2 regions of the Erwinia sp. HDF1-3R genome follow, and region 1 is predicted to be linked to the other one. Evidence: predicted binding sites of a transcription regulator. Region 1 holds the regulator's gene; the other holds the start of a gene.
What was found. The regulator LexA, encoded in region 1, represses DNA repair genes until DNA is damaged. The targets are predictions, from matches to a motif close to TNCTGTATGTACATACAGNA.

Region 2: umuD (translesion error-prone DNA polymerase V autoproteolytic subunit) is a predicted target of LexA. The motif match lies at 865-884, and genes of this name have one in related genera.

The regions. Positions count from the first base shown of each region.
Region 1 covers NZ_CP155071.1:423,972-430,072, forward strand. Annotated here, with positions in the region: gene plsB (glycerol-3-phosphate 1-O-acyltransferase PlsB) at 1-1,526, opposite strand, end outside; gene AAGR22_RS01870 (diacylglycerol kinase) at 1,655-2,023, shown strand; gene lexA (transcriptional repressor LexA) at 2,131-2,739, shown strand; gene dinF (MATE family efflux transporter DinF) at 2,877-4,208, shown strand; gene AAGR22_RS01885 (CsbD family protein) at 4,455-4,664, shown strand; gene zur (zinc uptake transcriptional repressor Zur) at 4,856-5,374, opposite strand; gene AAGR22_RS01895 (conjugal transfer protein TraF) at 5,852-6,101, shown strand, end outside.
Region 2 covers NZ_CP155071.1:2,790,186-2,796,286, forward strand. Annotated here, with positions in the region: gene AAGR22_RS12775 (hypothetical protein) at 1-191, opposite strand, end outside; gene umuD (translesion error-prone DNA polymerase V autoproteolytic subunit) at 902-1,321, shown strand; gene umuC (translesion error-prone DNA polymerase V subunit UmuC) at 1,324-2,586, shown strand; gene AAGR22_RS12790 (glycoside hydrolase family 3 C-terminal domain-containing protein) at 2,662-4,929, opposite strand; gene AAGR22_RS12795 (EthD family reductase) at 5,298-5,606, shown strand; gene hemB (porphobilinogen synthase) at 5,744-6,101, opposite strand, start outside.

The DNA.
Region 1 (6,101 bases):
ATGTCGTTAACCGCGGGAGTGAGCCAGGCGGGACGCTGCGCTTCGATAGGATCGATGGCGTCGCGCCATTCCGGGACGCGCTGATTCAGATAAGTGACCAGCGGCAGCGGCTCGCCAAAGTTGACGTAACCCTGGCCCAGGTTGCGCAGCTTGCGTAACCCGCGCACCATCTGTAAAAAGCCCTCTTTCTCTTTGGTCGCGCCACGCAGTTCCTTCGCATAGGTGCCCACCTCCATAACGTGTTCATAGCCGATATAGATCGGCACCAGCGTTATTGGACGGTTGCCGCCGCGCAGCATGGCCTGAATGGTCATCGACAGCGTGCCGGTTTTCGGATCAAGAAGGCGACCAGTACGCGAACGTCCGCCCTCAACGAAATACTCGACCGAGTAGCCGCGGGTGAACAGCTCGCCCAGATACTCGCGGAATACCGTGGAGTAGAGTTTGTTGCCCTTAAAGGTACGGCGGATAAAGAACGCGCCCAGGCGGCGGAATATCGGCCCGGCAGGCCAGAAGTTCAGATTGATCCCGGCAGCAATGTGCGGCGGTACCAGCCCCTGATGATAGAGCACGTAGGAGAGCAGCAGATAGTCCATATGGCTGCGATGGCAGGGAACATAGACTATCTCGTGTCCATCCTGTGCCAGCTGGCGTACGCGCTCGCCGCCGTTAACGTTAATACCCTGATAAAGCTTGCTCCACGTCCAGCCCATAATGCGGTCGGTCAGGCGTATCGCTTCATAAGAGAAGTCGGCGGCAATCTCCTCCATCAGCTCAACGGCATTCTGCTGAGCCTTTTCAAAGGGGATTTTTTTGCTGCGCGCTTCGTCCTCTACTGCTTTAGCAATCGCCCTGGACTGCAGAAGCCTGTTGAACAGGTCCTGGCGAACGGGCAGGCGCGGCCCAACGGCGGCCAGGCGCTGGCGGGCGAAATGCATGCGCGCCACGCGAGCCAGCTTCTGAGCAATGGTTTTATCGGTGCCGTGCTCCGTTGCCATGCGCCGCAGAGAGAGCATCGGCGAAAAGCGCACGAAGCTGTCACGGCCCAGCCACAGTACGGCGAAGAACTTTTGAATGCCGTTAAGCACGCGAAGATGGGGCTGACTCTCGCCCTGAACCTCACGGCCAGGGGCGCGGCCAAACATCACCGATACCGGGACCATCTGCACGTCCAGCAGCGGGTTGCTGCGGTGCAGATCCAGATATTCGTGAAACAGCTTCACCGATTCAATATTCGGCACAAAATAGGGGAATACGCGCGGACCGTCATGAATAAAGACATGGCGGGGCAGCACTGTCCCATCGATTTCCAGCGGATCTAAGGGATCGGGGAGATCCTGTTTGCGACACTGTTCACGTAGCGCGAGCAGATCGGCCTTTGAATCGTAAGGCAGCACATACATAATAGGGCGCGACGTATCAAGCCCCAGTTCAGCGACCGGCTCGGCGGGGATCGCCTTACTCTTTAGTAAGAATTTAACCGGTAAATTCAATAGGTTATAATATAAATTACGCCAACCTGACATAGACAACATGAAGCCTCTTGTTAGCAAAGCGCGGCAAGCATACCAGAAAGCGCCAGTGAGATCTGTGGTGTTGCAAAATGTGCGCCACTCAGACATTGACGTTAAACAGTTCAAAGGGTTCCCTCATTATGACAAATAACGTCACCGGATTGACCAGAATTATCAAGGCCGCAGGTTATTCGTGGCAGGGACTGCGTGCGGCATGGCAGAACGAGGCGGCTTTTCGTCAGGAAGCCATTGTGGCGCTTGTCGCCATCGTGCTGGCCTGCTGGCTGGACGTGACGCCGATAACCCGGGTGCTGCTGATCGGTTCGGTGGTGCTGGTAGTCGTGGTTGAACTGCTTAACAGCGCCATAGAAGCGATAGTGGACCGCATCGGCAGTGAGCGGCACCCGCTGGCAGGCCGCGCAAAGGATATGGGTTCAGCGGCAGTGCTGCTGACTATTCTTATGGCGATGACCACCTGGCTGATGTTGTTAGTGCCACATATGCGATAGACGTTCCAGAATCAGACAAACTGCTGTTTTTTGTCCATCTTTAGGTTTTCAACGCGCAAATACCTGTATATACTCACAGTCGACTGTATAAACAACCAGGGGGCGGGATGAAAGCACTAACGGTAAGACAGCAACAGGTTTATGACCTGATACGCGCCCATATTAACCAGACCGGCATGCCGCCAACGCGGGCAGAAATTGCCGCTCAGCTTGGCTTCCGCTCGCCAAATGCGGCGGAAGAACATCTCAAGGCACTGGCACGTAAAGGCGTAATTGAGATTGTGTCCGGTGCCTCGCGCGGCATTCGACTGATGATGGAAGACGAAGAAGGCCTGCCGCTGATTGGCCGCGTCGCCGCCGGTGAGCCGCTGCTGGCCCAGGAACATATCGAAGGCCACTACAAGGTTGACCCAGGTTTGTTTAAACCCAGCGCCGACTTCCTGCTGCGCGTGAGCGGCATGTCGATGAAAGATATTGGCATTATGGATGGCGATCTTCTGGCGGTTCACAAAACCCAGGAAGTGCGTAACGGCCAGGTTGTGGTTGCACGTATTGATGATGAAGTTACCGTCAAACGGCTGAAAAAGCAGGGCAATACGGTCCATCTTCTGCCTGAAAACAGCGATTTCGAGCCGATCGTCGTCGATCTTCGCCAGCAGACCCTGTCGATTGAAGGTCTTGCCGTGGGTGTGATCCGTAACGGTAACTGGGTTTGATAACCGTTTTATCCGTTCTAACTGACTGTTAACTGACGCGCCGCCTCGCCAGCGCGTCAGTTTATCGTTGGCTACCACTCAGCAGACGATGTGTATGACAGTGACTTGCGCAGACACCCGTCGCGCAGTGGATACCGATGCGATTTTTAAACGCTGCTGACAAAAGCCTCTGGCGGCTTGCGCTGCCGATGATCCTCTCAAATATTACCGTGCCGCTGCTGGGGCTGGTCGATACCGCTGTCATTGGCCACCTCGATAAGCCTGTCTATCTTGCGGGCGTCGCGATCGGCACCACCATCACCAGCTTCCTGTTTATGCTGCTGCTTTTTCTGCGTATGAGCACCACCGGACTGACCGCTCAGGCTTTCGGTGCCGGCGACAACGCCGAGCTTGCACGCGCGCTTATGCAGCCTCTCTGCATTGCGCTGGCGGCCGGACTGGCTTTTATCGCGTTGCAATCCCCTCTTACGCATCTGGCGCTGACGCTGGTCGGCGGCGATCCTGACGTGCAGTACCAGGCATCACTGTTTATGCATATCCGCTGGCTCAGCGCGCCTGCCACGCTGGCGAACCTCGTGCTGCTGGGGTGGCTGCTTGGCGTTCAGTATGCCCGCGCGCCCGTCATCCTGCTGGTTGTGGGCAATCTGGTGAATATTTTGCTCGATCTCTGGCTGGTGATCGGGCTGAAGTGGGGTGTCCAGGGGGCGGCTACGGCTACGGTTATCGCGGAATACTGTTCGCTGGCCGTCGGGTTGCTGCTCGTCTGGCGCGTAATGAAGATGCGTGGCATTCCGACGGCGCTGCTAAAAAGCGCATGGCGGGGCGGGCCTGGACGTTTGTTCAGGCTTAGCCGGGATATCATGCTGCGTTCTCTGCTGCTTCAACTCTGCTTCCTTTCGTTAACAGTACTGGGCGCACGGCTGGGGGGCGACATCGTCGCGGTCAATGCCGTACTGCTGATGTTCCTGACCTTTACGGCTTACGCGCTGGATGGGTTTGCTTATGCCGTTGAAGCCTGCTCGGGCGAGGCCTTTGGCGCGCGCGACAGGCAGAGGCTGCTGCTGGTATGGCACGCTGCATGCCGTCAGGCGGGATGGGTCGCGCTGTTTTTCTCACTGCTCTATGCCTTTGCCGGGCCTTATATTGTCGCATTGCTTACCTCGATCCCTGCTTTACAGCACCAGGCGGATCGCTACCTGATTTGGCAGGTCCTTCTGCCGGTATGCGGCGTCTGGTGTTACCTGCTGGATGGCATGTTTATCGGTGCAACCCGCGCCGCAGAGATGCGTAACAGCATGGCACTGGCGGCGCTGGGTTATGGCCTGACCCTGATTAGCGTTCCGGTGCTGGGGAATCACGGTCTGTGGCTGGCGATGACGGTTTTTCTGCTGTTAAGAGGGCTAACGCTGGGCGCGATATGGCGGCGGCACCAGCGCAACGGAACGTGGTTTTTGCCTCCGGGTCAGTGACATGTATCTTGCATTTCCTGGTTAATCTTTGATAAAAAAGAGTTTTTTACCTGCCGGGTCAGGAATAGTCTTAATCTGCCGCTTATTATCGTGTCGTTCCGTGCAATCCCCTCATCTTCTACTACAATTATCGTTAGGTTAAGCAGTTGAGCAGCGTTTTATATTGCTGCCAGGCGTTATGCTTAGACGATTGTACTAAATCTATTACACCTAACGCTCTTTACACTCAAAGTCAGGAGACACAAGATGAATAAAGATGAAGCCGGCGGTAACTGGAAACAGTTGAAGGGTAAAGTGAAAGAAAAATGGGGCAAGCTGACCGATGACGACATGACCGTCGTAGAAGGTAAACGCGATCAGCTGGTCGGTAAAATTCAGGAGCGCTATGGCTACGCAAAAGACCAGGCTGAGAAAGAAGTCAGCGACTGGGAAAGCCACAATAATCACCGCTTCTGATAAGTAAGTTCTTTTCTCTGACAGCATTAAAGCGTTTCAGGAAGATACTCCTACCCAGGCACATGGACTGTGCCGCTTAAACTCCGCAATCCCTTTTGAACCTTTACCAACACCTCACCTGAGCAGCGACCTGCAATCTGTACCTCGTCACTGGCCTGATTATATTTTTGGGAGCGTTTCTCTCATTCCGGTTAGCGTCCGCGCTTTTTACCGGCAGTCTGGGTGTGATCGTGGTGGCAATTGTCCTGATGGGTACAGGCCTCAACCTCGCTACAGTCCCGACATAATCCATGCGTTTCGATGATGCTATGGGACAGGGTAAAGCCTGAGTTAAGGGCCAGCGTATTCAGGATATTTTCCACCCCTTCCGCGTGCTTCTCGGCGACAGACCCGCAGCGATCGCAGATCAGCATGGCAGAGGTGTGGGAGGGTTGCTCAAAATGATGGCAGACAACGTAGCTGTTGGTCGACTCAACGCGATGAACAAATCCCTGTTCCAGCAGAAAATCCAGCGCGCGATAGACGGTAGGGGGCTTAGCCTGAGGTTCCGTGGTGCGCAGCAGATCAAGCAAATCGTAGGCGCTAATGGCCCCGTGCTGTCCGCTCATTAGCCGCAACACTTCCAGACGCTGAGGCGTCAGTCTTACATTACGCTGCTGACAAAGTGATTCCGCCTGTGACAGGATTTTTTCAGCACTGCTAATGGTCATTTTTCTTCCCCCTCACGCCAGATCGAATTGTTATGTTATCACGCCCGCCACAAAACGCCGAATCTCCTCGCGCCCCTCTTTTGTTGATTAACCGTCAAGGGTAAGCCGCTGAAAAAATTCCAGAAATGATTGGTATTTGACTAAAGTGGCTATCATTAAGCACTCTTAATCTGTCAGAGCATTTGGGGATATGACGTAAAAGGTCTATAAAACATCGTTTATGTAATTTGCAGCCACAAACGTTACTGACTACCTTGAGATAAGGAATAGCGGCATTTTAAGCGTAAAGGATTGAGATACCGGGCTAAACGATTAGTGTGATAACAGATAAATAAATCGGCAATGAGCTGATAAGCCCACGCATTGTTATTTACTTCACGGCAATGAATAGCTGCCTCTGTGTCCATTATGCAGGCAGTCGCACTCTTCTCGCTTACGTTAAGCGCTTTTTCCTTTTCTGGATGGGTCTACGGTAAAATGATTAAATTGATCGGTAAGTTGAACAGGCTGTCCCGGCCTGCGGTTTTCCCCGTATTGTTCCTTGCTCCTCTGAGCGCTCTTGCTGCCGGTAATTATTATGATGCGCGTAATGATGCAATGGGGGGAACGGGCGTCGCCTCTTCCACCTACGGCACGGCGGTGCTGGCTAACCCGGCGCTGATGACAAAAGCTCAGCCCGATGATGACGTCAGTATCATTCTGCCCGCTGCCGGATTACAGGTAACGG
Region 2 (6,101 bases), 2.4 Mb from region 1:
TCAACGCGCATGATAAAGTCGTGCTCAACGCCCAGCGTGGCCAGCCGCAGCTTCAGCGCCTGCATAACCTGCCATAGCCGCTGGCTGGATGATTTGAGGCCGTGCAGATCCCAGACGTTATACATAATCTGCTCGTTCGTCACAATTTTCCCATTGGCATTTTCCAACAAAAAGAGGAATAGCCTCATCATCGTTTCCCTCAGAATATAACAGCGTATCTTCCTGCTTTTTGAGTCAAAATTACTTAACCTTCTCTGGGCTATTTCAAGCTGAACATTGCTCCCAATATAATATCCAACCAGCACTCTTTCCATAAACTGCCATCCTTTTTAGTAAATTGAATTACGCTACCCAGATGAACCACCTGCAACAGGGTATCTTATGTTACAGAAAGCGGTAAAAAACCAGTACCGCTTGAGCATGACAATAAACCATCAAACTATATGGCAGATTACTCCAGAAAAATAAGCATATTATTCCATGAGTGACGTCTTTCCCGTCCTTTATTAAAAGATTAATGATAATGAAGAGCACGTTTTCCGACATAATCTATAAGTAAAGTCATAAATATATTACTTTGTTTTTCCTGGTTAAGCAGAATTAAACTCTGTTGGCGGTGCGGGGTGAGAAAAACCCGCCGCTCACGTCAGCTATCCACATAATACATCCCCTGCCTGAAACCTCAGATTGTTAAGCATCACTTCATTAGCCTCGTTATCGGTTTATCACTTATCCGTCAGCGTTATCGATTATCCACTGCCGGTTCACCCTGGGGGTAATTTACGCCAGGCTAAATTCCCTGCCTGTTCAAGCGCTTTCATAAATCTTCCGGAAAGCGTCTTGATTGTGGCGCGCTTTTACAGATACTGTATATAAATACAGTTAACCCGGAAACACCATCATGCAGTTCATTTCGCCCGGAGACATTAGCAGCACCCTGCTTCTACCGCTCTTTACTGAGCGCGTACCCTGCGGCTTTCCCAGCCCGGCCCAGGACTATGTTGAAGACCGGCTCGATCTCAACAAGCTGGCGATTAAACATCCCAGCGCCACCTATTTTGTTAAAGTCAGCGGCGACTCCATGCGCGGCGCGGGCATTGGCGATGGCGACCTTCTGATTGTCGACCGCTCACTGACCGCCGAACACGGCGACATTGTGGTCGCGGCGGTTGATGGCGAATTTACCGTCAAAGAGCTGCGTACCCGCCCCTTTCTGCAACTCATGCCGCATAACAGCCTCTACACGCCGATTGTATTTCACAGCGAAGAGGAGCTGGAGATCTTCGGCGTGGTGACCTTTACCCTGAAAGCGCATAAGTAACCATGTTTGCCCTGGTGGATGTGAACAGCTTTTATACCTCGTGCGAAACCGTTTTTCGCCCCGATCTGCAGGGCAAGCCGGTCGTGGTGGTATCCAATAACGATGGATGCATCATTTCCCGATCGGCCGAGGCAAAAGCGCTGGGGATAAAGATGGGGGCACCCTACTTTAAACTGAAAGACGAGCTGCGCCGCCAGCAGGTACACGTTTTCAGCTCCAACTACGCGCTCTATGCCGATCTCAGCAACCGGGTGATGACCACGCTCGCCGATATGGCCCCTTCCGTGGAAATTTACTCGATTGATGAAGCCTTTATCGATCTCTCCGGCGTCAGCCACTGCATGTCACTGGCCGACTTTGGTCACCAGATGCGCAGTCAGATCTTAAAGAACACGGGCCTGACCGTTGGCGTGGGGATTGCGCAAACCAAAACGCTGGCCAAGCTCGCCAACCACGCGGCGAAAACCTGGCGCAAAACGGGTGGTGTTGTCGATCTCTCAGACGTCGATCGCCAGCGTAAGCTGCTGGCGCTGGTGCCGGTGGAAGCAGTATGGGGTGTGGGGCGGCGCATCAGTAAGTCACTCCATCAGATGGGTATCCACACCGCGCGTGATTTGGCTGACAGCGCGCTGTGGGTCATCAGGAAGCATTTTAATGTGGTGCTGGAACGTACCTCACGCGAGCTGCGGGGAGAACCCTGCCTCAGTATGGAGGCGATGCCCGCCACCAAACAGCAGATTATTTGCAGCCGCTCCTTTGGTCATCGCATCACCCACTATAGCGATATGCACCAGGCTATCTGCACCTATGCCGAACGCGCGGCCGAAAAGCTTCGTCAGGAGGAGCAGTACTGCCGCTTTATCAGCGTTTTTGTCCGCACCAGCCCCCACGCGGAGGGCGAAATTTTCTACGGTAACCAGGCTTCCGGCACCCTGCTGACCCCCTCGAATGACACGCGCGACATTATTCGTACGGCCACGGAGGCGCTGGACAGAATATGGCGGGACGGTCATCGCTATATGAAGGCTGGCGTGATGTTGAGTGACTTTTTTAGCGAGGGCGTGGCACAGCTCAATCTGTTTGACGACAGGCAACCCCAGGCTAACAGCGAGGCGCTGATGGGCGTGATCGACCGGCTGAATCAGTCGGGGAAAGGCAAAATCTGGTTTGCCGGGCAGGGAACGCAGAAAAGCTGGGCAATGAAGCGGGAGATGCTGTCCCCCGCCTGGACCACCCGTTATGCCGACCTGCCCGTTGCAAAGTGAATCACATTCATCACTCACGGCCAGGCAGGCTGCCGGAGACGCAGCGTCGATGTCCCGCAGCCTGCCCGCGCGGTGCTACAGCGCGTTGATCTGCTGCAAAACAGACTGTTTGACAGCCTGCTGCTTCGACGGGCTGTCGGCCAGTGTCGGCTGCTGCTGAAAGGCCTGATCGAGCTTCTCCCCCAGCGTTGGCGAACCGGTTATCCAGGCATTGGTCGCCTCATCACCGATAACCGCTGCCACCACCCGGGCGGCCTCCTCCCAGGTCTGTATCGCTATCCACGGCGTATCAAGCGAGTAGGCAGGCGTGGCCGAAGTGACCCGCAGCGGCACCTCGGCCACGATATCCCGCGATGAGCGCCCTATTCGCAGCGTAAAAGGGCCTTCCAGCACCCAGTCCTGTCGGTCTTCGTCGTAGTACGAGAAGGCGCGCTTATCCAGTTGCAGGGTAACGGTTTTAGACTCCCATCCCTTCAGCGTTACCTTTTCAAAGGCCTTCAGCTCCTGCACCGGGCGGTCAAGACGCGCGACGTTATCCCCCACGTACAGCTGCACCACCTCTTTGGCGGTTCTGTCCGAGGCATTGCGCAGCGTCAGGCTGATGGTCACGCTTTGCTGCTTATCAATGTCAAAGATCGGGGAGGACGGCGTGAGCGGCCCATATTCGATTTTCGCGTAGGAAAGGCCGTGGCCAAAAGGATACGCCGGCGCAATGCCTTTAGTGTCGTAGTAGCGATAGCCGACATAGATGCCCTCGCCAAAAATGACCGTCTTACTGTTGCCGGGAAAATTGCCAAAGCTGGGCGTATCGGCATTGCGCACCGGGAAGGTCAGCGGGAGTTTGCCGGAAGGGCTGACTTTACCGGTCAGAATATCTGCCACGGCGTTGCCGCCCTGCTGGCCGGGCTGCCAGGCCAGCAGGATAGCGTCGACCTGGGGCTGCCAGGAGGCGATTTCAATCGGCGAACCGATATTTAACAGCACCACGACCTTTTTATTCTGCTGGTGAAAGGCAGCGGACACTTTCGCGATCATCGCCAGCTCATCCGGATGCACCGCCATCGTGTAGCTGTCGGCCCCCTCCGTTGAGCTGCGGCCAATGGCAATCAGCGCAATATCGCTTTTTTCCACCGCGCGGCGCAGGGTTTTGTCCAGGCTACCTTCATCCAGCCGTTGCTTATCCAGGGTATCAATAAAGGTCACGCCCGCATTACGCATCCCCTCCTGCAGGCTAACCCGCTGCTGCGGGTCAATATTGACCTCGGCGCTGCCGCCACCGGTGTCAAAAAAACGGTGAACGTTCTCGCCGAACGCGGCAATGCGCTGACCGCGCCTGACCGGCAGCGTATGGTCACTGTTTTTCAGCAGTACCATAGAGTCCGCGGCCACCTCCCGCGCCAGCGCCGCAGGATCAGCCGGGGCAGCCTCCTCCGGCGGCGTGGCCTGCTTGAACGCCTGGGTTTTCACCACCGTTTGCAGAATACGGGTCAGGTTAGTATCAATCTGTTTTTCCGTCAGTGCACCGGACTTCAGCGCCGTGAGCACCACCTCCTGCGGGTCGGTATTGCGGGGAACAAACGGCGTGTCCTTTTGCGACTTCCCACCCGGCATATTCAAATCGTTGCCCGCCAGCAGCGCGCTCACCGGATCGGTCACGCCGTACCAGTCGGACATCACCATGCCGTTAAATCGCCACTGGTCGCGCAGGACCTGCGTTAACAGCCAGGTATTCTGCGAAGCGGCGGTGCCGTTAATCGCCGGATAAGAACTCATGATGGCCCAGGGCTGAGCCTCGCGGATCGCATATTCAAAGCCGGGAAAGTAGATTTCACGCAGCGCACGTTCGGAGACGATCTGGTTAAGGGTCTGCCGACGGGTTTCCTGATTATTCGCCGCGAAGTGCTTTACTACCGCCCCCACGCCCTGCGCCTGCAGCCCACGAATATAGCTGGCGGCGATGCGCGCGTTCAGCAGCGGATCCTCAGAGAAGTATTCAAAATTGCGTCCATTACGCGGGTTACGCTGAATATTGATCGCCGGGCCAAGCATCAAGTCCACGCCCCTCTCCCGCGCTTCCCGGCCTATTGCACCGCCCACGCGCTGAATAAGCGCCGGATCCCAGCTGGCGGCCATCGCGATGGACACCGGAAAGCCGGTTGCAAAGCGCTTTGCGCCACCGGTCGGCCCGGCCCCGAGCCTGACCCCAACCGGCCCATCGGCAAAGACGATGGATGGGATGCCCAGACGAGGAATAGCCAGGGTGGAACCTGCCGCGCCCGCCACCTTCGCAGAGTTGTTCATGCCGGTGCCGGTGACCAGCGCGGCTTTTTCCGCCAGCGTCATAGCGGCAATCACGGCCGGTATGGAGGCGGTATCCGTAAGCTGGGGGGCGCAAAAAGCGGCAGAAAAAGGCAGGGAGCAGGCAGCGAGCAGGCTCAGGCGAAGCACTCTTTTTTTCATATTAGTCCCTCAATCAGGGCATTCACCGCGGGTGAATGCCCTTTCCGTTATTCATCGTTTGGGATTAGACCATCTTTAGCCGTTGTTTTTCAGCGATCTGGCGCACAGAGATCGAATACGCAGCCATCGAAGCGCATGGGCAGAGGGCCTGCCCCGTAACGCTAATTACTCTGCGTCCTGATTGACTATACTCATCTGGCTCGAAGACGCGCCCGCGAAGGTGCGACGGTTTCCCTGTCAGGAGTAACGTTTTGATTAAATGTAGCGTGATGTATCCCAACACTGAAAATGCCCGGTTTGACTATGACTATTACCGCGATGTGCATCTGCCGCTGGTCGAGAAGAGAATGGGACACTACCTGGTTTCCTGGTCGATAGATAAAATCGTTGGCACGACCGAAGGCGAACCGGCGCCTTATATCGCGGCCTGCCATCTGATCTGTCACTCCGTTGAGGATCTGCAAAAGGGCATGGCCGACCATATTGACGAGATCGTCGGGGACGTTGCGAACTTTACCAACCTCACCCCGCAACAGTGGATTTCGGAAATCGTGAAGTAAATCACCGCCGGTTCGGCATAAAAAAACCCTGTCAGCCTGAGGCTGACAGGGTATCGACGGCGCGCTTACCTCCCGTCCCACCTGAGCATCGCATTCTGCCACCGGTCCGATGGCAGAGTTTGAGCGTCGCCCGGTGATTACAGCAGGTTTTTTTCAGCCAGATCCAGCGCGAAGTAGCTGAAAATCAGGTCGGCACCGGCGCGCTTAATTGCGCCCAGGCTTTCCAGCACCACATCGCGCTCGCTGATTGCCCCGGCCTGCGCGGCAAACTTAATCATCGCGTACTCCCCGCTGACCTGATAGGCCGCCAGCGGCAGTTCGGTGCGCTCCCGCACGTCGCGAATGATATCCAGATAGGCGCCTGCTGGCTTAACCATCAGCGCATCCGCCCCCTGAGCCTGATCGAGCAGGGATTCGCGAATCGCTTCGCGGCGGTTCATGGGATTCATCTGATAGGTTTTACGATCGCCCTTCAGCGAGGTGCCTGCCGCCTCA